Regions from separate parts of the Pseudoalteromonas nigrifaciens genome, predicted to be linked through region 1. Evidence: predicted binding sites of a transcription regulator. Region 1 holds the regulator's gene; the other holds the start of a gene.

Evidence for each region. The regulator NrdR, encoded in region 1, represses ribonucleotide reductase genes. The targets are predictions, from matches to a motif close to AAACACNANATNTNGTGTTT.
Region 2: nrdA (class 1a ribonucleoside-diphosphate reductase subunit alpha) is a predicted target of NrdR. The motif match lies at 8,855-8,874, and genes of this name have one in related genera.

The regions. Positions count from the first base shown of each region.
Region 1 is NZ_CP011036.1:2,787,770-2,799,126, reverse strand. Features, by position in the region: gene thrA (bifunctional aspartate kinase/homoserine dehydrogenase I) at 1-287, shown strand, start outside; gene thrB (homoserine kinase) at 297-1,232, shown strand; gene thrC (threonine synthase) at 1,243-2,526, shown strand; gene glyA (serine hydroxymethyltransferase) at 2,797-4,053, shown strand; gene nrdR (transcriptional regulator NrdR) at 4,158-4,607, shown strand; gene ribD (bifunctional diaminohydroxyphosphoribosylaminopyrimidine deaminase/5-amino-6-(5-phosphoribosylamino)uracil reductase RibD) at 4,610-5,758, shown strand; gene PNIG_RS13225 (riboflavin synthase) at 5,763-6,416, shown strand; gene ribBA (bifunctional 3,4-dihydroxy-2-butanone-4-phosphate synthase/GTP cyclohydrolase II) at 6,445-7,557, shown strand; gene ribH (6,7-dimethyl-8-ribityllumazine synthase) at 7,651-8,115, shown strand; gene nusB (transcription antitermination factor NusB) at 8,131-8,541, shown strand; gene thiL (thiamine-phosphate kinase) at 8,635-9,609, shown strand; gene PNIG_RS13200 (phosphatidylglycerophosphatase A family protein) at 9,606-10,091, shown strand; gene PNIG_RS13195 (ligand-binding sensor domain-containing diguanylate cyclase) at 10,127-11,357, shown strand, end outside.
Region 2 is NZ_CP011036.1:1,669,962-1,681,318, reverse strand. Features, by position in the region: gene rpsA (30S ribosomal protein S1) at 1-59, opposite strand, end outside; gene cmk ((d)CMP kinase) at 155-865, opposite strand; gene aroA (3-phosphoshikimate 1-carboxyvinyltransferase) at 971-2,248, opposite strand; gene serC (3-phosphoserine/phosphohydroxythreonine transaminase) at 2,248-3,330, opposite strand; gene gyrA (DNA topoisomerase (ATP-hydrolyzing) subunit A) at 3,655-6,354, opposite strand; gene ubiG (bifunctional 2-polyprenyl-6-hydroxyphenol methylase/3-demethylubiquinol 3-O-methyltransferase UbiG) at 6,532-7,242, shown strand; gene PNIG_RS08145 (HAD family hydrolase) at 7,242-7,922, shown strand; gene nrdA (class 1a ribonucleoside-diphosphate reductase subunit alpha) at 8,997-11,279, shown strand; gene nrdB (class Ia ribonucleoside-diphosphate reductase subunit beta) at 11,347-11,357, shown strand, end outside.

The DNA.
Region 1 (11,357 bases):
AGCTCCCTAGCCTAAACGCAGGTTTTAACGACCGAATAGCAAGTGCTGCCGCAGAGGGTAAAGTACTGCGTTACGTAGGCACAATTAAGCAAGGTCACTGTAAGGTAGGTATAGAAGCCGTTGATGCAAAGCATGCACTTTACGATATTCGTGATGGCGAAAACGCATTAGCAATTTTAAGTCAGTATTATCAGCCACGCCCATTTGTTATACGAGGCTATGGCGCAGGCTCGGCAGTAACAGCCGCTGGTGTATTTGCTGATATTTTAAAAACGTTATCGCGCTAGGAGCAAACAATGATTGAAGTATATGCTCCCGCATCTATTGGTAATTTTGCCGTTGGTTTTGACGCATTAGGCGCAGCTCTTGCACCTATTGACGGCAGTTTATTAGGCGATGTAGCCGTTGTTAGTGCCGCATCGAGTGATGAGTTTATTTGCTCTGGCGAATACGCGCATAAGCTACCAAGTGATGCCAGTGAAAACTTAGCGTATCAATGTTTAGTGCATTTTAGAGCGCATGTAGCGCCTAATATGCCAAGTGTAAAGTTGGAGCTGAAAAAGAACTTGCCCATAGGTTCAGGGTTAGGATCAAGTGCGTGTTCGGTGGTAGCAACCTTTGCTGCCCTAGATAAATTTGCCGGAACCAAGCTTAGCCAAGTTGAACTTATTGAGTTAATGGCCGACTTTGAGGCAGTTGTTAGTGGTGGTCGTCATTACGATAACATCACGCCATGTTATTTAGGTGGCCTGCAGCTAACTGGCGATTTAATTCCTAATAAATCAATTGCTTTACCAGTTGATGAAAACTGGTATTACGTTGCTGCGTTTCCTGGTTTTTCACTTAATACAGCAAAAGCACGCTCAGTTTTACCAAAAGAGTTGAGCATGCACGCAGGTGTAGAATTTGCGCAGCGTTTATCTGCCTTTAGTAGTTTATTGTTAATGCATCGCTTTGATGATGCATTAAGTATTATGCAAGACCATATAGCCGAGCCATACCGTGCGCCACTTATAACAGGCTTTAGTGAAGCAAAAGCGAGTTTGCCAGCGCTAGGCGCCGAAATTGTTAGTATTTCTGGTGCAGGGCCAACATTATTTACTGTGTGTAAAACATTAAAAGCTGCACAGCAGTGCGCGCAGTGGCTTGAAAGTAACTACATAAACGAGCAAGGTTTTTGCCATATTTGTAAATTAGATAACGACGGCACACGTCAATTAACAGTTTTATAGGATAGTAGTTATGCAATTACATAATTTAAAAGATAGTTCGCAACAAGTGTCGTTTGTTGAGGCAGTAAAAACGGGTTTAGGGCGTAATCAAGGGGTATTTTTTCCCGAGTCGTTAACACCACTAACGGATGTTGATGCACTAATTGATATGGATTTTGTAACCCGTAGTAGTAAAATACTCTCGCATTTAATTGGCGATGAATTACCAGCAGATACCGTTGCACATATGGTTAAAAATGCATTTAACTTTCCGGTTAAGCTGGTGGAAGTAGCAGAGAACACTTATTGCTTAGAATTGTTTCATGGGCCTACCTTAGCGTTTAAAGATTTTGGTGCGCGCTTTATGGCAGAGTGTTTAGCGCAGTTTAATCAAGGCGATAAAGTGACTATTTTAACTGCAACGTCGGGCGATACTGGCGCGGCGGTTGCACATGCGTTTTATAATAAGCCTAATATCGATGTGGTAATTTTATACCCTAAAGGTAAAATTTCACTGGCGCAGCAAAAGCTCTTTACTACATTGGGTGGCAACATTCATTGTTATGCGGTTGAAGGCAGCTTTGATGATTGCCAAGAGTTAGTTAAAAATGCCTTTTTAGATGAAGAAGTTAAATCTACACTGGGGCTTAACTCTGCTAACTCTATTAATATTAGTCGCTTAGTGGCACAAGTTTGTTATTACTTTGAGGCAATTGCACAATTACCAAAAGCAAAACGGGCTACTGCGCATATTTCGGTTCCAAGTGGTAACTTTGGTAATGTGTGCGCGGCAATGATAGGTGCTGTTATTGGTTTGCCTGTTGGCAAACTTAGTGCAACTACTAATCAAAACGATACAGTACCGCGCTTTATGCTGGATAAAAACTGGACGCCAAACGCGACACTTGAATCACTTTCAAATGCAATGGATGTAAGCAAGCCAAATAACTGGCCACGAGTGCAATCTATGCTCGACAACAATTGGTTTAGCTATGATAATTTTTATTCAACTAGCGTAAACGAGCAAGATACGCAAACAGTGATGAAAAATATTCAACAAACAGGTTATGTTGCTGAGCCGCATACCGCTATTGCATACCAAGGACTTGTTGAAAATCGCGCTCCTGGCGCTGCCGGAATCTTTTTAGCAACGGCTCATCCAGCTAAATTTAAAGACAGTGTTGAAGGTATTTTAAACATTGAACTAGCTATGCCAAAACCACTTGCAGATGCATTAGCCAAGCCATGTTTAGCTAATGATATAAATGCTGATTATGATGCCTTACGTACTGAAATACTTAAAAAATTAAGTTAAAAGTAAGATCTAATTAAAGCGGCCTTGGTCGCTTTTTTATAGGTATATTTTAGTGTGGATGTTAATACTTTCATTAGCTATATAAATATAATAATTAATATATATTTTAATTTGTTATGTAATGATTAAAAAATATCATCTTAAAAAGCCTGTGAAATAAATTCAATCCCTGTTTAAATATCCTCAACTTAAGAGCGTAGGCAAATAGTCGTTTTAAGCGTACAATAAAGCCTCTAAAAAATACCATACACCTTGCCCCAGGAGACCCCAATGTTAGAACGTAGCATGAATATTTCAGATTTTGACCCAGAGTTATTTGACGCAATTGCAAAAGAAACTGCGCGCCAAGAAGATCACATTGAATTAATCGCTTCTGAAAACTACTGTAGCCCACGCGTACTAGAAGCACAGGGTTCACAGTTAACTAATAAATACGCAGAAGGTTATCCGGGCAAACGTTACTATGGCGGTTGTGAGCATGTAGACGTTGTTGAGCAATTAGCGATTGACCGTGCTAATGAACTATTTGGTTCTGACTATGCAAACGTACAACCACATGCTGGTTCGCAAGCAAATGCGGCCGTTTTTTTAGCATTGTTAAACGCCGGTGATACCGTACTAGGTATGAGCTTAGCTCATGGCGGCCATTTAACGCATGGTTCACACGTAAACTTTTCAGGTAAGCTTTATAATGCAATTCAGTATGGCCTAGATGAAACTACAGGCGAAATTGATTACGCACAGGTTGAAGCGCTAGCGCTTGAGCACAAACCAAAAATGATTATTGGTGGCTTCTCAGCATACTCAGGTATTGTTGATTGGGCTAAATTACGTGAAATTGCTGATAAAATTGGCGCTTACTTTTTTGTAGATATGGCGCACGTTGCTGGTTTAATTGCGGCGGGTATTTACCCAAGCCCAGTTCCTCACGCACATGTTGTTACTACAACTACACATAAAACCTTAGCAGGCCCTCGTGGTGGTTTAATTATTTCGGCATGTGGCGACGAAGCTATTTACAAAAAGCTTAACAGTGCTGTTTTCCCTGGTGGCCAAGGCGGTCCTTTATGTCATGTTATTGCTGCTAAAGCTGTGGCATTTAAAGAAGCTCTACAACCAGAATTTAAAGTATATCAAACACAAGTTGTTAAAAATGCACAAGCTATGGTTGCTGTTATGCAGGAACGTGGCTACAAAATTGTATCTGACAAAACTGAAAACCACTTATTCTTACTTGATTTAATCAATAAAGATATTACCGGTAAAGATGCTGATGCTGCTTTGGGTAACGCTCATATTACAGTTAACAAAAACTCAGTGCCTAACGATCCACGTTCACCGTTTGTAACATCTGGCCTACGTATTGGTTCACCTGCAATCACTCGTCGTGGTTTTAAAGAAGCAGAATCTAAAGAGCTTGCTGGCTGGATCTGTGACGTACTAGATAACATCAATGATGAATCAGTACAGGCGCAAGTAAGAGAAAAAGTAAAAGCAATTTGTGCAAAACTACCTGTTTACGCTTAATAAAAGTAAAACAGTAATTTAGATCACAATCGCTTAGTTTTTTGCTAAGATAAAGGCCGCTTAAAAGCGGCCTTTTTTGTTTTTTAAAACGGAAGTACCTAGCTATGCATTGCCCATTTTGTACCGCAAAAGATACCAAAGTTATTGACTCTCGCCTGGTTGGCGGTGGTCACCAAGTGCGTCGTCGTCGTGAATGCAATGACTGCCATGAGCGTTTTACTACGTTTGAGGGCGCAGAACTGGTTATGCCACGGGTAATAAAACAAGATGGCAGCCGCGAACCCTTTAACGAAGATAAATTGTTAAATGGTTTAAACCGCGCACTGGAAAAACGCCCCGTAAGTACCGAACAAGTAGAAGAAGTAGTTAATATAATAAAGTCGCAATTACGCGCAACCGGTGAGCGAGAGGTTTCGAGCCATTTAGTGGGAGAGTGCATTATGGAAGCGCTTAAAAAGCTCGATAAAGTAGCTTATGTGCGCTTTGCCTCGGTGTATCGTTCGTTTGAAGATATTCGCGAATTTGGCGAAGAAATTGCCCGCTTAGGGGAGTAAGTATGCAAAGCGACTGTGTTTTTAACCAATATGACGAAATGTATATGGCACGTGCTATAGAATTGGCTAAAAAAGGCCGGTTTACTACCACGCCTAATCCAAACGTAGGTTGTGTATTAGTTAAAAACAATAAAATAGTAGGCGAGGGATTTCATCAGCTTGCCGGACAAGGGCATGCAGAAGTAAATGCACTTGCTATGGCTGGCAGTAAAGCAAAAGGCGCAACTGCTTATGTTACGCTTGAGCCATGTAGCCATTATGGTCGTACACCACCGTGCGCAGAAGGTTTAAAAGCCGCCGGTGTAGTAAAAGTAATTGCCGCCATGGTCGATAGTAATCCACAAGTGGCTGGTAAGGGGCTGAAAATACTTAGCGACGCTGGTATTGAGGTTGCGTATGGGTTACTTGAAGCACAGGCTAGGGCGCTTAATTTAGGCTTTTTTAAACGCATGGAGCATGGCCTGCCCTATGTAACGTGTAAAATGGCCGCCAGTATTGATGGTAAAACGGCACTTAATAATGGCCAAAGTAAGTGGATAACAGGCGCAGCAGCACGCCAAGACGTACAGTTATATCGTGCACAAAGTTGCGCTATTTTAACCGGTGCCGACACAGTATTAGTAGATGACGCTAAATTAAATGTGCGTAAAAATGAATTACCGCAGGCATTACCTACACAGTTACCGCTTCGCCAACCTGTGCGTGTTATTATTGACTCGCAAAATCGTTTAACCCCAAATCTTGCTTTATTTGCTATTGAAAGTGAAATAATAATTTTTACTACCAAGGTTGATAAATCGCAACATTGGCCGCATTTTGTAAAGCATATAGTAGTAACTGCTAGTAATTCAAAAGTTGATTTAACCGCGGTTTTAAAAAAACTCGCAAAGCTGCAATTTAATACTGTGTGGCTAGAGGCTGGAGCAACCCTTGCGGGTAAAATGGTTGAACTGGATTTAATAGATGAATTTATTTTTTATCTAGCGCCTAAATTAATTGGGTGTGATGGCAAGAGTTTAGTTAATTTTCCTGAGTTGATCAGTATGCAAAATACGATTAATTTAACTTTTAATGAGTGTACGCGTATAGGTGATGATTTACGTATTAGCGCAGTTAAAAGCTCATTAAAACCACTTGATAAAAAAGAGTAATGCTATGTTTACTGGGATAATAGAAGCCACAGGCAAAATTGCTTTATTACAAAAAAAACAAGGCGATTTAGCTATTCGTGTACAAAGCCCTGACCTTGATATGAGTGATGTTAAGTTAGGTGATAGTATTGCCACTAATGGTGTGTGTTTAACTGTTGTTGATAAACATGCAGATGGTTTTAGTGCCGACTTATCAAATGAAACCATAGATTTAACTGGTTTTGCTCATTACACATTAGGGCAAACAGTTAATCTTGAAAAAGCCATGCAACCGGTTTCGCGTTTAGGTGGGCATTTAGTGTCTGGCCATGTTGATGGCATTGCTACAATTACCGCCATTACGCCAAATGCACGTGCTACAGAATATTGGCTAACCACAGATGAAAACCTAATGAAATACATACCATACAAAGGTTCGGTATGTATTGATGGTATTAGCCTAACAGTGAACGCAGTAGAAGGTAATAAATTTAAATTAACGATTGTGCCCCATACTAGCGAGCAAACTACGATAGCTAATTTTAAAGTGGGCACCCAAGTTAATTTGGAAGTCGACCAAATTGCGCGTTATTTAGAGCGGCTTATAAAAGGCGCAGAGCAGCCTACGGGCGCTGATATTTCAATGAGCTTACTCGCAAAAGCGGGCTTTATTAAGTAACGCAACTAACAACTAATAAGAGTGAATTATGAACTTACACAGCGCAGAAGAAATTATCGCAGACATTAAAGCCGGTAAAATGGTTATTTTAATGGACGATGAAGACAGGGAAAATGAAGGCGATTTAATTATTGCCGCCGAGCATATTAGTGCAGAAGCTATTAACTTTATGGCCACGCATGGCCGTGGTTTAATTTGTTTAACTATGACGCAACAGCGATGCGAGCAACTTGATTTACCGCTTATGGTAAAAAATAACGGTGCTGCGTTTTCAACTAATTTTACAATGTCGATAGAAGCTTCAAAAGGCGTTACTACAGGTATTTCGGCAGCAGATAGAGCACGTACAGTACAGGCTGCTATAGCTAAAGGCGCAGTGCCTAGCGATATAGTACAGCCTGGGCATATTTTTCCTATAATGGCACAACCTGGCGGTGTTTTAACACGTGCTGGGCACACTGAAGCAGGCTGCGACTTAGCCCGTTTAGCAGGGCTTGAGCCTTCATCGGTTATTGTTGAAATACTCAATGCAGATGGCACTATGGCGCGCCGTCCTGACTTAGAAGTGTTTTCTAAACAGCACGATATTAAAATTGGCACCATAGCTGATTTAATTGAATACCGTAACTTAAACGAAACCACGATAGAGCAAGTGGCAAAGTGTAAGTTACCTACCGAGCACGGTGAGTTTGATTTAGTAACCTACAAAGACACCATTGACGGACAGCTACATTACGCATTAGTAAAAGGCGAAATAAAACAACAAGCGCCAACCGTAGTGCGAGTGCATTTACAAAGCACCTTTAACGATATTTTACTCTCAGATAGAAACTCTGAGCGTAGCTGGGGCGTGTCTGACGCAATGGCTTATATAGCTAAGCACAATGGTGTATTAGTTATTTTAGGCAAACAAGAAAGTACCGCAGAGCTTGAGGCAACCGTAAAGGCGTTTGCAGCCGAAGATTCGGGTGAAGATGTAACACCGAATAAATTTACAGGTACGTCTCGTACTGTAGGCGTGGGTTCACAAATTTTAGCCGATTTAGGCATTAAACAAATGCGCTTAATGAGTCGCCCTAAAAAGTATCATGCACTTTCAGGGTTTCATTTAGAAGTTGTTGACTACATAGAGCCGCAGTAATTAGACGCTAGGCTATTATTTTATTTTTATGGTATGATGCGCTGCAATTTTTGCGCAATCGAAATCGCTCAAACTTATTTTTAAGGTTATCAAATGAAAATTATTGAAGGTAGTAAGTACGCTCCGGGCAAAAAATTTGCCATTGTCATTTCTCGCTTTAATGACTTTATTGGTAGTAGCTTATTAGCAGGCGCTATTGATGAATTAAAACGCACAGGTGGTGTATCGGATGACGATATTACCGTGGTTTATGTACCTGGCGCGGTTGAATTACCTTTAGCAGCGAAACGTATTGCGGCAAAAAAACAGTATGATGCAATCATCGCTTTAGGCGTAGTGATCAGAGGTGGTACTCCACACTTTGACCTAGTTGCTGGCGAATCAAACAAAGGTCTTGCGCAAGTATCACTTGAGTATGATATACCGGTTGCATTTGGCGTATTAACCACAGAAAGCATTGAACAAGCAATTGAGCGTGCTGGCACCAAAATGGGCAATAAAGGCGGCGAAGCTGCTTTAGGCGCGCTTGAAATGGTTAATGTGTTAGATAAAATTTAAGTTTAAGGAATTTTTGTGAAACCAGCAGCAAGACGTAAAGCACGTATATTAGCACTTCAGGCCATTTATTCTTGGCAATTAAGTGGCAATGCAATTGCCGATATCGAACAACAAATGTTGATCGAAAACGACGTGACTAAAATTGATGTTGAATATTTTAAAGATTTAGCCAGTGGCGTTGCGGTAAATTATAAGCAACTAGACGAGGCTGTATCACCGCATTTAACCCGTCCATTCGATGAGTTAGATATGGTTGAACGCGCAATATTACGTTTAAGCAGCTATGAGCTAAAATTTCGTGAAGATGTTCCATACAAAGTGGCTATCAACGAAAGCATTGAATTAGCTAAAATGTTTGGCGCTGAAGATAGCCATAAATTTGTAAACGGTGTACTTGATAAAGCAGTTAAGCATTTACGTAAGTAATATTTAGTCAAATTTTGATAATTATTTTATCAGAACTGGCTGGTATAAATTACCGTTAAAAAGGAGAGCCGGCATAGGTCGGCTTTTTTGTGTATGAAGGAATTTGAATTAATTAATCGTTATTTTAAAGGTCGTGGTATTACTCGCCGTGATGTTAACTTAGGGATTGGAGATGACTGTGCATTAGTTACTGTGCCGCAAAATTGTCAGCTTGCTATAACAACCGATACGCTCGTTGCTGGTGTACATTTTTTTGATGACATTGAACCTCGCGCACTCGGGCACAGAGCATTGGCTGTAAATTTAAGTGATTTAGCGGCAATGGGGGCAGAGCCTACATGGGTTTCTATCGCTTTAACACTTCCGAGTATTGATCAGCAATGGATTGAAGAATTGACTGACGGCATGCATGAAATTGCCGAATATTTTAATGTACAAATAATAGGTGGCGATACGACTCAAGGACCTTTGAGTATTACTATTTGTGCAAAAGGTACAGTACCTGAAGGCACTGCACTATGCCGAAATGGCGCAAAAGTAGGTGACTGGATTTTTGTAACTGGGCCGTTAGGAGATGCGGGGCTTGCAATAGAGTCTCGCAAGCAAGGCTTAACGATTGAACCTGAGCATCTAAAACATATTAAAAAGCGCCTTAACTTCCCTACACCTAGAGTGGCTGCAGGGCAGGTATTACGTGGGCTTGCGTCTTCTGCCATTGATATTTCAGATGGTTTACTAGCCGATTTAGGCCATATACTAAATATGTCGCAGGTTAGCGCAACGGTTAATATTGAAAGCATACCCACCTCGGATGCAATGAAAGCTAGCCTTGATTTTGAACAACAATTACCGTTTATACTAAATTACGGCGACGACTATGAACTGCTTTATACCGTGCCTGATAGCAATAAAAGTATGCTTGATGTAAAACTGCGTCAATATGGCGTAGAGGCAATTTGTATTGGCCAAATAAAAAGTGGCGAAGGGCAAATTGACCTGTTACATAAAGGCGAAAAGTTTACTTTTAAGCACCAAGGTTTTGAGCACTTTTCTAAGGATTTAAGTTGAACAACAAGCGTTTATTTAACCTAAAGCGTCCACATCAGTTTTTTGGTTTAGGTTTTGGTACTGGGCTTGCACCTATAGCCCCAGGCACATTTGGTACTTTGGCCGCTTTACCTTTTATTTTTATAACCATGCACTACCCGTTGTGGTTACAAATAGTATTTGCTGTAGTGATCAGTGTTTTTGGTATTTGGGCTTGTGGCAAGACCGCAGATGATTTAGGGGTACACGATCACCCTGCGATTGTATGGGATGAAGTGGCAGGTTACTACATCACTATGATTGGTACGGCACTGAGCTGGCAAACATTATTGGTTGGTTTTTTACTGTTTCGTTTTTTTGATATAGTCAAACCAGGCCCTATCCGTGTGCTCGACAAGCGTGCCCATGGTGGATTTGGCATTATGATTGATGACGTACTTGCCGGTATATTTTCACTTATTTGTTTGCAAGCGCTGATAAAAGTAGGTTTACTACCCTTTTAGTTTATTATTTGATTGTTTAGCTAGGTGGCAGCAATATGATGCGATTTTTACTAGTTTTTGTACTACTAACCTGTGCTATGCCAAGTTGGGCCTCAATTACTGATTACGTAGTTAAACAATGGAATATTAAAGATGGACTCCCCTCGCAATCACTCAAAAGTGTTGTGCAAGACCAGCAAGGTTATATGTGGCTGGGAACTCAATTTGGTTTAAGTCGTTTTGACGGCAATACTTTTACCAACTACAACACGCAAAATAGTCTTTTTTTACCAAGTAATGGTATTAATAAATTACTAATAGATGGCCAAGGCTTTTTGTGGATCGGCACCAAAAATGGGTTAGTGGTTATTGACCCTGCAACACTTAGTGCACAAGAGTTTAATATTAAAGGCCCCGTTAGAGATATTTTAGAGGACTCTAAAGGCGGTATTTGGATAGCCGCTAATGGCCTGTATTATGTTGATCGTAGTTTGGTTGATTTACGCGATCAAACTAATGAGCCATCACCCATAGTTAATCCCACTGTTATTACTCAAATAGTTGGCTCTGTGAGCAAAATGGCGCTCGCACCTGAAGGTATTTGGTTAGTAAACGACAGACATTTACTGCGCCTGACAAAAAGCGCTGCCGACTTTTCTAAATTACGCTTAGAGCTTACTGCCAAAGTGTCATTACCCGACAGCTTAGCGCAAACCATAGTGCACGATCTCTCTTTTTTAAATGGTAATTTATATTTAGCCTCTGAGTTGGGTGCTTATTTTTTAGATTTAGATGACGAACTACGTTCTTTCCCACTGCCTAATGTGAATAACTCTGCAGTTTATAAATTTATGAGCGATACCAATGGTGGCTTATGGGTATCTACTTATGGGCGTTTATTATTTCGTGGCAAGTCAGGTGATTGGCAATGGGTTGAGCCAAGTCAGTTAGATCAAAGTATTTGGTTTGCTGACATGTTTCGCGATGATCAAAATAATGTTTGGCTAGCCAGTTTTAGTGAAGGTTTATGGCTGGCACACGAAGGTCGCATTGAGCGTCACTCGGCAATTTCTAAAATGACTGAAACGGTAATGGCGATTAGTAAATCACCCGATGACAAACTGTGGATAGCTAACAGAAGCGGTGTTGGTTACTTTGATACCAATAAAAACTTTATTAATATAATAAACAGTAGCAAGTATGGGCATGCCTCGGTGCATGATTTACAGTTTGATGGCGATCGGCTTTATATTGCTACTGGGCGTGGGTTATTCTTTTATGAAGACG
Region 2 (11,357 bases), 1.1 Mb from region 1:
TGCTCTGCTTCAAAACCCTTTAAGCTTTCTTCAAATAACTGCGCAAAATTTTCTGACATACGAATATACGTCTCTATATATTATACCAATAAGCAACCATGCTGCATGGGGTTGTTAAAATAGCACTGGCATCCTGCTGGTGCATAAAATGTGTTTAGCTTCGTTTAGGAAGCCGACCTTCAGAGATAGCCGTATCCAATAAAGTTAATACCTTATCATATACTTGCTGTGCATTAAGCTCGCTAGTATCAAGCTCAATAGCATCCTCTGCAGGCACAAGTGGCGCAACGGCACGATTCATATCGCGATCATCACGCTCTTGAATGTCTTTTAATAGACCACTCAGTGTAACATTAAGACCGCGAGCATTCAACTCAACAAAACGTCGTTTGGCGCGTTCTTGTGCACTGGCGGTTAAAAATATTTTTAGCGGTGCATCTTTAAAAACCACAGTACCCATATCACGACCATCAGCAATTAGACCTCGTTCAGTTCTAAATGCGCGTTGGCGACGTAATAACGCTTCGCGTACGCGAGGTAGTGCTGCTACTTTTGATGCTGCAGCCCCTACTTCTTCGTTACGGATTGTAGTGGTTACATCCTCACCTTCTAAAACAACCTTTGCTGCATTAGTTTGACTATCTACCAAAAACTGCACATCTAAGTTAGCAGCTAAGGGAACTAATGCATCTTCGTTATCTAATGCGATTTGATGGTGAAGTGCCGCTAGAGATAAAACGCGGTAAATTGCGCCACTATCAAGTACATCCCATCCCAACTTTTCGGCTAACAAGCGACAAACAGTTCCCTTACCTGAACCACTTGGGCCATCTACGGTGATCACGGGCATTAATAACGCCTGCATTTAAACCTCCTACAATGCACACCTAAGTAAACCGCAATATTATACGTCAGTTATTTAAATAGATCGCTATTAGTGTGTAACTTTTTATTAATTAACATCAAAAACCTACTCACTAACTGATGCTAATACATTGAAAAATGTCGGAAATGTTTTATAAGTACACTTAGGATCATTAATCGTGATTGGCTTCCCACCTACGGCAACCATAGCAAAACACATGGCAATGCGATGGTCATCGTAAGTATCAATTGCTACATCGTTAAAGTGTTTCGGGGGAGTGATTTCTATAAAATCGTGCCCTTCTACAACTTCTGCGCCCACTTTTCTGAGCTCAGTTGCCATAGCGTGTAGTCGATCGGTTTCTTTTACGCGCCAATTATAAATATTACGAATAGCCGTTGGCCCTTTAGCGAACAGAGCCACAGTGGCTAATGTCATTGCTGCATCAGGTATGGCATTTGCGTCAATATCAACACCGTTTAATTGGCCTTTACGAACAACTAAGCGCTCATCATACCAATCTATTTTAGCGCCCACTTGTTCCATTACTTTAGCAAAGCCAATATCGCCTTGCACCGATTTAGCACCAACACCTTTAATTTCAATTTCGCCACCGGCAATTGCAGCTGCAGCTACAAAGTAAGATGCAGAAGACGCATCGCCTTCAACCATAATACGTTCAAGTGACTGGTACTGTTGACCACCTTTTACGGTAAAAGTTGCATAATTACTATGCTCAACTTCTATTCCAAAGCGTGCCATTACATCAAGGGTAATATCAATGTAGGGTTTAGATACTAAAGTGCCTTTAATCGTTATTTTGGTATCACCATTAAACAGTGGTGCAGCCATTAGTAATGCAGTTAAAAATTGACTTGATATACTGCCGTCAATTGCAACTTCACCACCGTTAATTTGCCCACCTATAATTTTAAGCGGTGGGTAATCTTTATTTTTGCTGTAAGTAATATCACCGCCAAGTGCTTGCAGCGCATCGACTAAATGCCCTATTGGGCGCTCTTCCATGCGTGGCTCGCCAATCAGTTCGTACTCACCTGCAACCGCAGCAAGTACAGCGGTTAAAGGACGGTAAGCTGTGCCTGCATTACCTAAAAACAAAGGCTCTCTTGGGGTTTTAAATACCCCACCAACACCTTGTACTGTAGCAACTGTTCGCTCTTGGTTTAAACTAACGTTAACACCTAATAATTGTAACGCGCCCAACATATGGCGTATATCGTCGCTATCAAGTAAGTTTTCAACAACAGTAGTGCCATTTGCTAATGCCGCTAATAACAATATACGGTTTGATAAGCTTTTTGAACCCGGCAGAGTGACGCTGCCATTAACACGCGAAATAGGTTCTAAGCGTAATTGTTCCATTAGCTATTTTCCTTTGCAAAAGCAGCCATAAAATCAACAAGCGCTTGCACGCCCTCAAGTGGCATTGCGTTGTAAATACTGGCGCGCATTCCACCTACAATTCTATGGCCTTCGAGTGCTAGCAAGCCCGCTTCGTTTGATTGAGCAACAAACTTACTGTTTAAGCTTTCATCATTTAACCAAAAAGGGACGTTCATACGCGAGCGACTATGCTTAGCTACTTTATTAGAATAAAAATCAGAATTATCGATAAAATTATAAAGTAGTTCAGCTTTTGCAATATTTTGTGCTTCCATGGCTTTTACACCGCCATTTTGCTCAAGCCATTGGAATACTTCAGCCGCTAAATACCATGCAAATGTTGGTGGCGTATTAAACATACTGCCCTGCTTGGCCTCTAGTGCATAATCTAAAATACCTGGTTTAGGAAGCCCTTCACGTGCTAGTAATGTTTTACGTACGATAACGATTGCAATGCCCGAAGGACCTATATTTTTTTGTGCGCCAGCGTAAATTAAATCAAATTGATTAACGTCAATTTCACGCGATAAAATAGTTGACGACATATCTGCGATAATTGGCGCTGTTGGATGACTCGGTACATCAAAAATCTCTAAGCCATCAACGGTTTCGTTAGGGCAATAGTGAATGTACGACGCATCTGCAGGCAACTGCCAGTCAGCCACTGCTTTAATCGAAAATTGACCATCGGTATCGTTACGAACATCGATAGCAGTAGTTTGGGTAAACTTATTTGCTTCATCCGTTGCACTTTTTGACCATACGCCGTTTTCGCAGTAAACCGCTGATTTATTTTCCTGATGTAAATTTAATGGCACAGCACTAAATTGACCGCGACCGCCACCATGCATAAACAGCACTTCAAATTCATCGCTAATATTCATTAAACGACGCAGGCTCGCTTCACATTTTTTAGTGAGCGCTAAAAACTCTTTACTACGGTGACTCATTTCCATCACCGATACACCCAAACCTTGCCAATCTATAAATTCTTGTTGTGCTTTTTTCATTACTGCTGGCGGTAACATGGCCGGCCCCGCACAAAAATTATACTTACTCATTACCTTTTCCTCATTCCAGTAATTAAAAAATTAAACACCTGATTACCATTCAATCAGGTTATACACACTAAATTAAAGCTGTGATCATTAAGTGGGCTATAGCCTCACTCATAGTATTAAAGCCTTCATTACCTATAAAGCTGCATTAATGCAGCAAACAGAGCAATATAAAACAATTACTGAGAACAACTATATATATAAATTAACGTCTTGCAATTGAGTCTTTTTGCTATTGTAAAAATTATTTTATTGCGCAGTATTATTAATATTAATTTTATTCAACACCATTAAAAAAAGCGGCCAAGGCCGCTTTTTTAATCTCAATTATTCTGAAGGAGGATTATCATCCGCTACTTCATCAATAACCGTATCAACTGTTTCGACGTCTTCGATATCAATTAAGTCACTTTCGGTAACTTCAATCTCTTCTATACGTTGTAAACCAACTACTTGCTCTTCGTCAATAGTTCTGATCAAAATAACACCTTGCGTATTACGTCCAACCGTAGAAACTTCATTAACACGAGTTCGTACTAAGGTACCACGATTTGAAATAATCATTATTTCATCGTTATCGTCAACTTGTACAGCACCTACAACCGCACCATTACGCTCACTTACTTTAATAGACACTACACCTTGAGTCGCACGACTCTTCGCTGGGTAGTCTTCAAGTAAAGTACGTTTACCGTAGCCGTTTTCAGTCACGGTTAAAATAGCACCATCTGTTTTAGGCACAATTAACGATACTACGCGTTGTCCTTCAGGCATTTTAATACCACGAACACCTGTAGCTGTACGGCCCATAGGACGAACACCTTTGAAGCGAATCTCAGGGTTACCTTCTTCGTCTAGTACTGGGTTACCGTTTTCATCAACAACCGTTGTTTCTTCTGCTTCTTTAAAGCGTACTACTTTACCCGCATCGGTAAACAACATAATTTCGTTGCTGCCATCGGTAACATCAACACCAATTAGGCTATCGCCTTCATTTAGGTTAACCGCAATAATACCGCTTGCACGTTGACGACTGTATGCCGTTAGTGGTGTTTTCTTCACTGTACCAAATGCGGTTGCCATAAAGATGTATTTATCTTCTGCATACTCGCGTACTGGTAATATAGCGGTAATACGTTCATCTGCCTCAAGTGGTAATAAGTTAACAATTGGTTTGCCGCGCGCTGCACGACTTGCAAGTGGTAACTGATACACTTTAAGCCAATATAAACGACCAGCCGTTGAGAAACACAATATAGTATCGTGCGTATTAGCAACTAATAAACGTTCAATGAAATCTTCATCTTTCATCTTCGTTGCCGATTTACCTTTACCACCACGACGCTGCGCTTCGTAATCAGACAGAGCCTGATACTTAACATAACCTTCGTGAGAAAGCGTTACTACTACGTTTTCTTCGGTAATTAAATCTTCAAGGCTGATATCGTGTGCTGCGGCATTTATTTCAGTACGACGCTCATCACCATATTGCGCTTTAATTTCAACTAACTCATCGCGAATAACTTCCATTAAACGCTCTGGTGTTGCCAAAATATGTAAAAGCTCAGCAATTAAATCTAATAACGATTGGTATTCAGTTAGAATCTTTTCGTGTTCTAAACCCGTTAGCTTATGTAAGCGTAAATCTAGGATTGCTTGAGCTTGTTGCTCAGAAATAAAGTATTGACCATCGCGAATACCTAACTCAGCAGCTAACCAATCTGGGCGGGCAACGTTGTCTTCGCCTGCTTTATCAAGCATGGCTTTTACGTTACCTAATTCCCACGAACGCGCTGTTAAAGCAACTTTTGCTTCAGCAGGTGTTGGTGAATTACGAATAAGCTCAATAATTGGGTCGATGTTTGCCAGTGCAATTGCTAAACCTTCTAGCATATGCGCACGGTCACGCGCTTTGCGTAAATCAAAAACAGTACGACGAGTTACTACTTCACGGCGGTGAATAATAAACTCTTCAAGCATTTCTTTTAAATTAAAGCACTTAGGCTGGTTGTTAATTAACGCAACCATATTCATACCAAACACAGTTTGTAACTGCGTTTGCGCATATAAATTATTTAAAATAACTTCGCCTACGTCACCACGTTTAATCTCAATAACGATACGCATACCGTCTTTATCTGATTCATCACGTAGCGCACTAATACCTTCAATTTTTTTATCTTTAACCAGCTCAGCAATTTTTTCAATTAGGCGCGCTTTGTTAACTTGATAAGGTATTTCGTGAACAATGATAGTTTCACGATGCGTTTTTTCATCTACTTCTATTTCAGCGCGGGCACGCATGTACACTTTACCACGGCCAGTTAAATAGGCTTGCTCTATGCCTTTTTTACCGTTGATAATTGCAGCCGTTGGGAAATCTGGGCCCGGGATATAATCCATTAACTCTAAAATAGATAATTCAGGGTTTTGAATGAGTGCTAAACAGCCATTTACCACTTCAGTTAAGTTATGAGGTGGAATGTTTGTTGCCATACCTACCGCAATACCCGATGAACCGTTTACTAATAAGTTAGGAACTCTGGTTGGTAAAACGTCAGGGATTTGCTCAGTGCCGTCGTAGTTAGGAACGAAATCAACCGTTTCTTTTTCAAGATCGGCTAATAATTCATGCGACATTTTTGCCATACGTACTTCTGTATAACGCATTGCCGCTGCTGAATCACCATCAACCGAACCGAAGTTACCTTGACCATCTACTAGCATATAACGCAGTGAGAATGGCTGTGCCATACGTACTATAGTGTCGTAAACAGCACTATCGCCGTGTGGGTGGTATTTACCGATTACGTCACCGACAACACGTGCCGATTTTTTGTAAGGCTTGTTCCAATCATTACTAAGCTCGTTCATTGCAAACAAAACGCGGCGGTGAACAGGTTTTAAGCCATCACGCACGTCTGGTAATGCACGTCCTACAATTACGCTCATTGCGTAATCTAAGTAGGAGTTTTTTAACTCGTCTTCAATATTGACTGGCAGAATGCCATGGGCGAGATCAGTCATTGATATCACATTCCTTCAGTATCAGCTCTTAAACACCCACTATTAGGTATCAAGAGAATTTGTTATTATTGCTAAAGAAACATGCTACCACAATTTATTTAGATTTACAGGCGCAAAACTTTGCGATTTACCAATTTAGCCCTATATAATGCCCCCAGATTGACGAGGAAGTATTTTATGACCGAACATCAAAATGTAGATCACGCAGAAATTGCAAAATTTGAGGCCATCGCAGAGCGGTGGTGGGATTTAGACGGGGAATTTAAACCGCTTCACGAAATAAACCCCTTACGTTTAGACTTTATAGCCAATAAAACTGGCGGTTTATTTGACAAAGAAACACTAGATGTAGGTTGTGGCGGCGGTATTTTAAGCCAGAGCATGGCGCGCATGGGGGCAAAGGTAACTGGAATAGATATGGGGCAAGAGCCTTTAACTGTTGCCAAATTACACAGCCTAGAGACAGGCGTACATGTAGAGTATATTAAAGTACCTGCTGAACAATATGCATCCGAGCACCCTGCTCGCTTTGATGTAGTAACCTGTATGGAAATGCTGGAGCATGTACCCGATCCGGCTTCTATTATTCATGCTGTTGCAGAGCTTGCAAAACCCGGCGCTGATGTGTTTTTTTCAACACTTAATAAAACCCCTAAAGCCTATTTGTACGCCATTATTGGTGCAGAAAAGCTATTAAAAATGGTGCCTGAAGGCACTCACGATCACAAAAAGTTTATTAAACCAGCACAGTTAATTGCCTGGGCTGAACAAGCGGGTTTAAAAGTGCGCGCCAGTGCTGGGTTATCTTATAATCCATTATCTAAGCAGTACTCGCTTAATACCGACGTAAGCGTAAATTATATTCTGCATTTTGAGAAGTTAGCGTAATGGCTAGCTCTCAATCAACGTCACCTACTATAGAGTACGATGCTTTTTTATTTGACTTAGATGGCACTTTACTCGATACCGCTGATGACTTAGGTGCAGCTTTAAATACCGTACTGCGTTCGCAGCAATTAGATACAGTAAGTCGTGAGGTATATCGCGCTGCTGCATCTAATGGCGCAGCAGCCTTGTTAGAGGTCGGTTTTAAAGATAAATGGGGTGAGCAACCGCAAGCACAACTCGTTAAGCAATTAATTGATGCCTACGCGGCTAACATAGCCAAACACACCACGTGCTTTGCTGGTATTGAGCCACTACTTATCGAACTGGAGCGAAAAAACATCAAATGGGGGATCATGACTAACAAACCCGGATTTTTAACCGCTCCTTTAGTAGCCGCGATCCCTGCTTTAAAAAATGCCTGCGTGGTTATCAGTGGCGATACTTTAGCTGAAGCTAAACCTTCGCCTTTACCTTTACTACATTGTGCCAAGCTAATGGGCGTTACGCCTAATCGTTGCTTGTACATTGGCGATGCTTTGCGTGACATTCAAGCAGGTAAAGCGGCAGGTATGCACACCGCAACCGCACTTTGGGGTTACGTGCCTAACTTAACCGAAGTTTTGAGCTGGCAGGCCGATTTTAATTGGCAAAGCCCTATTGAAGGTTTTAACCATATATAGTGCTATGTTAATTATTAAACACTATATATTGTGATTGTGTTAGTTTTCACACAAAGCCTGCTGATAAAAAAAGCAGTCAAAATATATTTTCAAAAAGCGTAAAATTAGTAGATCCTGCGTTTACTTTTGTAAATTTCAACTTAACCGAATGTTAGAAGGTTAATGCCTACTAACACAAATGTGTTATCCCGACGTTATCCACAATTAGGGGCAATTCTGCCCCTTGCAAAACAACGCAGACCACATTATCTTTCTCAGTAACGCTTTGATGAAATTAACATTTTATAAAAGTGGAGGGGCTAACACCATACTGATATATGGTGTTAGTAAAGACACTTGCTAAAATTTCAGCAAAGCGCTTGGTTTTACAAAATTTAGCGTAACTTATTCTGAAATTGTCGGCAAGTACAAGATAAAATTTCGGGTAATTAAAATTGAAAATAAGTATTTCTATAGAAGTTTCGGAAAATGTTATAATGATTGTTTCTAAAGCTATTATAACTCTGTGCAGTTTGTTCATAATCTAAATCTAAATGGGCTAATTTTTAGCCCTTTTTTATATCTAGCATTCCAATACTACTATATCTGTGAAAACAGCCTTGCCTCAATCTTATATATAATAACCAAGTATCTCATACAAAAACTCAGCTCAACCATATATAGTGCTATGTTAATTAATAAACACTATATATTGTGATTAAGTTAGTTTTTACGCAAGGCTTGGTGATAAAAAAAGCAGTCTGAATTTATTTTAAAAATACATAAATTTAGCAGATCATTAGTTGATTTTTGCATATTTCACCTTAAATGATTGTTCGAAGGTGAGTGTCTACTAACACAGAGGCTATATCTCCTCATTATCTACTAATAGAGCTAATTCTACCTCTTGCAAATGAACTCAGACCACACTATCTTGTGATCATTAAATAGAACAGCACCAGATATTGTGGCCAAATGTTATTCAATTAAATTCTCCAATTTAATGTAATTTATACTAAACAAGTATCAACCTTGCTTCAGAGAGGCATAAACATTGGTCAAAATACATAATTCCCAAGGAATACAGGCAAAACTATGAACCAACAGTTATCTGTAAGCAAACGTGACGGCCGTAAAGAGCCACTTGATCTTGACAAGATCCATCGCGTTATTGAATGGGCCGCCGAAGGGTTAAATAACGTTTCGGTTTCGCAAGTTGAATTAAAATCACACATTCAATTTTACGACGGTATTCGTACTAAAGATATTCACGAAACCATCATTAAAGCTGCAGCCGATCAGATTTCAAAAGAATCTCCTGATTATCAGTATTTGTCAGCACGTTTAGCTGTATTCCATTTACGTAAAAAAGCGTATGGCCAATTTGAGCCACCACGTTTATTTGATCATGTAACAAAAATGGTTGGCGACAAACGCTACGACGCTCACCTACTGGTAGATTACACCGAGCAAGAGCTTGACGAATTAGACGAATACCTAGATCACAGCCGTGACCTTAACTTTAGTTATGCTGCGGTTAAACAGCTTGAAGGTAAATACTTAGTTCAAAACCGTGTAACCGGTGAGATTTATGAAAGCGCGCAGTTTTTATATATTTTAGTCGCTGCTAGCTTATTTGCTGACTACCCTCGCGATACACGTATTGCGTATATAAAACGTTTTTACGATGCGATTTCATTGTTTAAAATTTCACTGCCTACGCCAATTATGGCAGGTGTTCGTACGCCAACACGCCAGTTTAGCTCGTGTGTATTAATAGAGTGTGGCGACAGCCTTGATTCAATTAACGCCACCTCGTCTGCAATTGTTAAATACGTATCGCAACGTGCTGGCATTGGTATTAACGCAGGTCGTATTCGAGCTTTAGGTAGCCATATTCGCAATGGCGAAGCGTACCATACGGGTTGTATTCCTTTTTATAAGCACTTTCAAACAGCGGTTAAAAGCTGTTCGCAAGGCGGTGTACGTGGCGGCGCAGCAACCTTGTTCTACCCGCTTTGGCATTTAGAAGTAGAAAACCTGTTAGTACTTAAAAATAACCGCGGGGTTGATGACAACCGCGTGCGTCATTTAGATTACGGCGTACAGTTTAATAAACTAATGTACTCGCGTTTAATTAAAGACGACTACATTACCTTGTTTAGCCCCTCTGATGTGCCAGGCCTTTACGATGCATTTTTTGAAGACCAAGACGAGTTTGACGCGCTTTATGTAAAATACGAGCAAGACGAATCAATTCGTAAAAAACGCATTAAAGCTATTGAACTGTTCTCAATGTTTGCGCAAGAACGTGCAAGTACCGGTCGTATTTACTTACAAAACGTTGACCACTGTAATACGCACAGCCCGTTCATTGCTAAAGTGGCACCTATTCGCCAATCTAATTTATGTTTAGAAATTGCATTACCAACTAAGCCGTTGGATAACGTAAACGACGAAGAAGGCGAAATTGCGCTATGTACACTCTCTGCATTTAACTTAGGGGCTATTGAGTCACTAGATGAACTTGAAGAATTGGCTGAGCTTGCTGTACGCGCTTTAGATAACTTACTTGATTTTCAAGACTACCCAGTACCGGCTGCAAAAAATGCCACTATGGGTCGTCGTACTCTAGGAATAGGCGTAATTAACTACGCATACTACCTAGCTAAAAACGGTAAGCGTTATTCAGATGGCAGCGCAAATGCACTAACGCACAAAACATTTGAAGCGATTCAATACTACTTAATGAAAGCATCAAACGAGCTTGCTAAAGAGCGTGGTGCATGTCCTAAGTTTAACGAAACAACCTACTCTCAAGGTATAATGCCAACAGATACGTACAAGCGAGATCTTGACAAAATTTGTGATGAGCCACTACACCTTGATTGGGATGCATTACGTGCCAGCATTAAAGAGCACGGTATGCGTAACTCAACAGTAAGTGCGCTAATGCCATCAGAAACATCGTCGCAAATTTCTAACGCAACAAACGGTATTGAGCCACCACGTGGTCATATTAGCGTTAAAGCAAGTAAAGACGGTATTTTAAAGCAAGTTGTACCTGAATATGAACGTTTAAAAGATAACTACGAGTTACTGTGGGATATTCCTTCAAACGATGGTTACTTACAACTTGTGGGTATAATGCAAAAATTTATTGACCAGTCTATTTCGGCCAATACAAATTATGATCCTGGTAAGTTTGAAGGCGGTCGCGTACCGATGAAAGTCTTATTAAAAGATTTGCTTAGCGCCTACAAACTGGGTGTTAAAACCTTGTACTATCACAATACCCGCGATGGTGCATCTGATGCACAAGAAGATACACCGGATCTTGAAGATGATGATTGCGCAGGCGGCGCGTGTAAAATTTAATTTTTGAGTTTTTATTTTAAGCGGGCACTAAGCCCGCTTTATTCTGATAGTTTTTTGAGTGATAAACATGTCTTATAC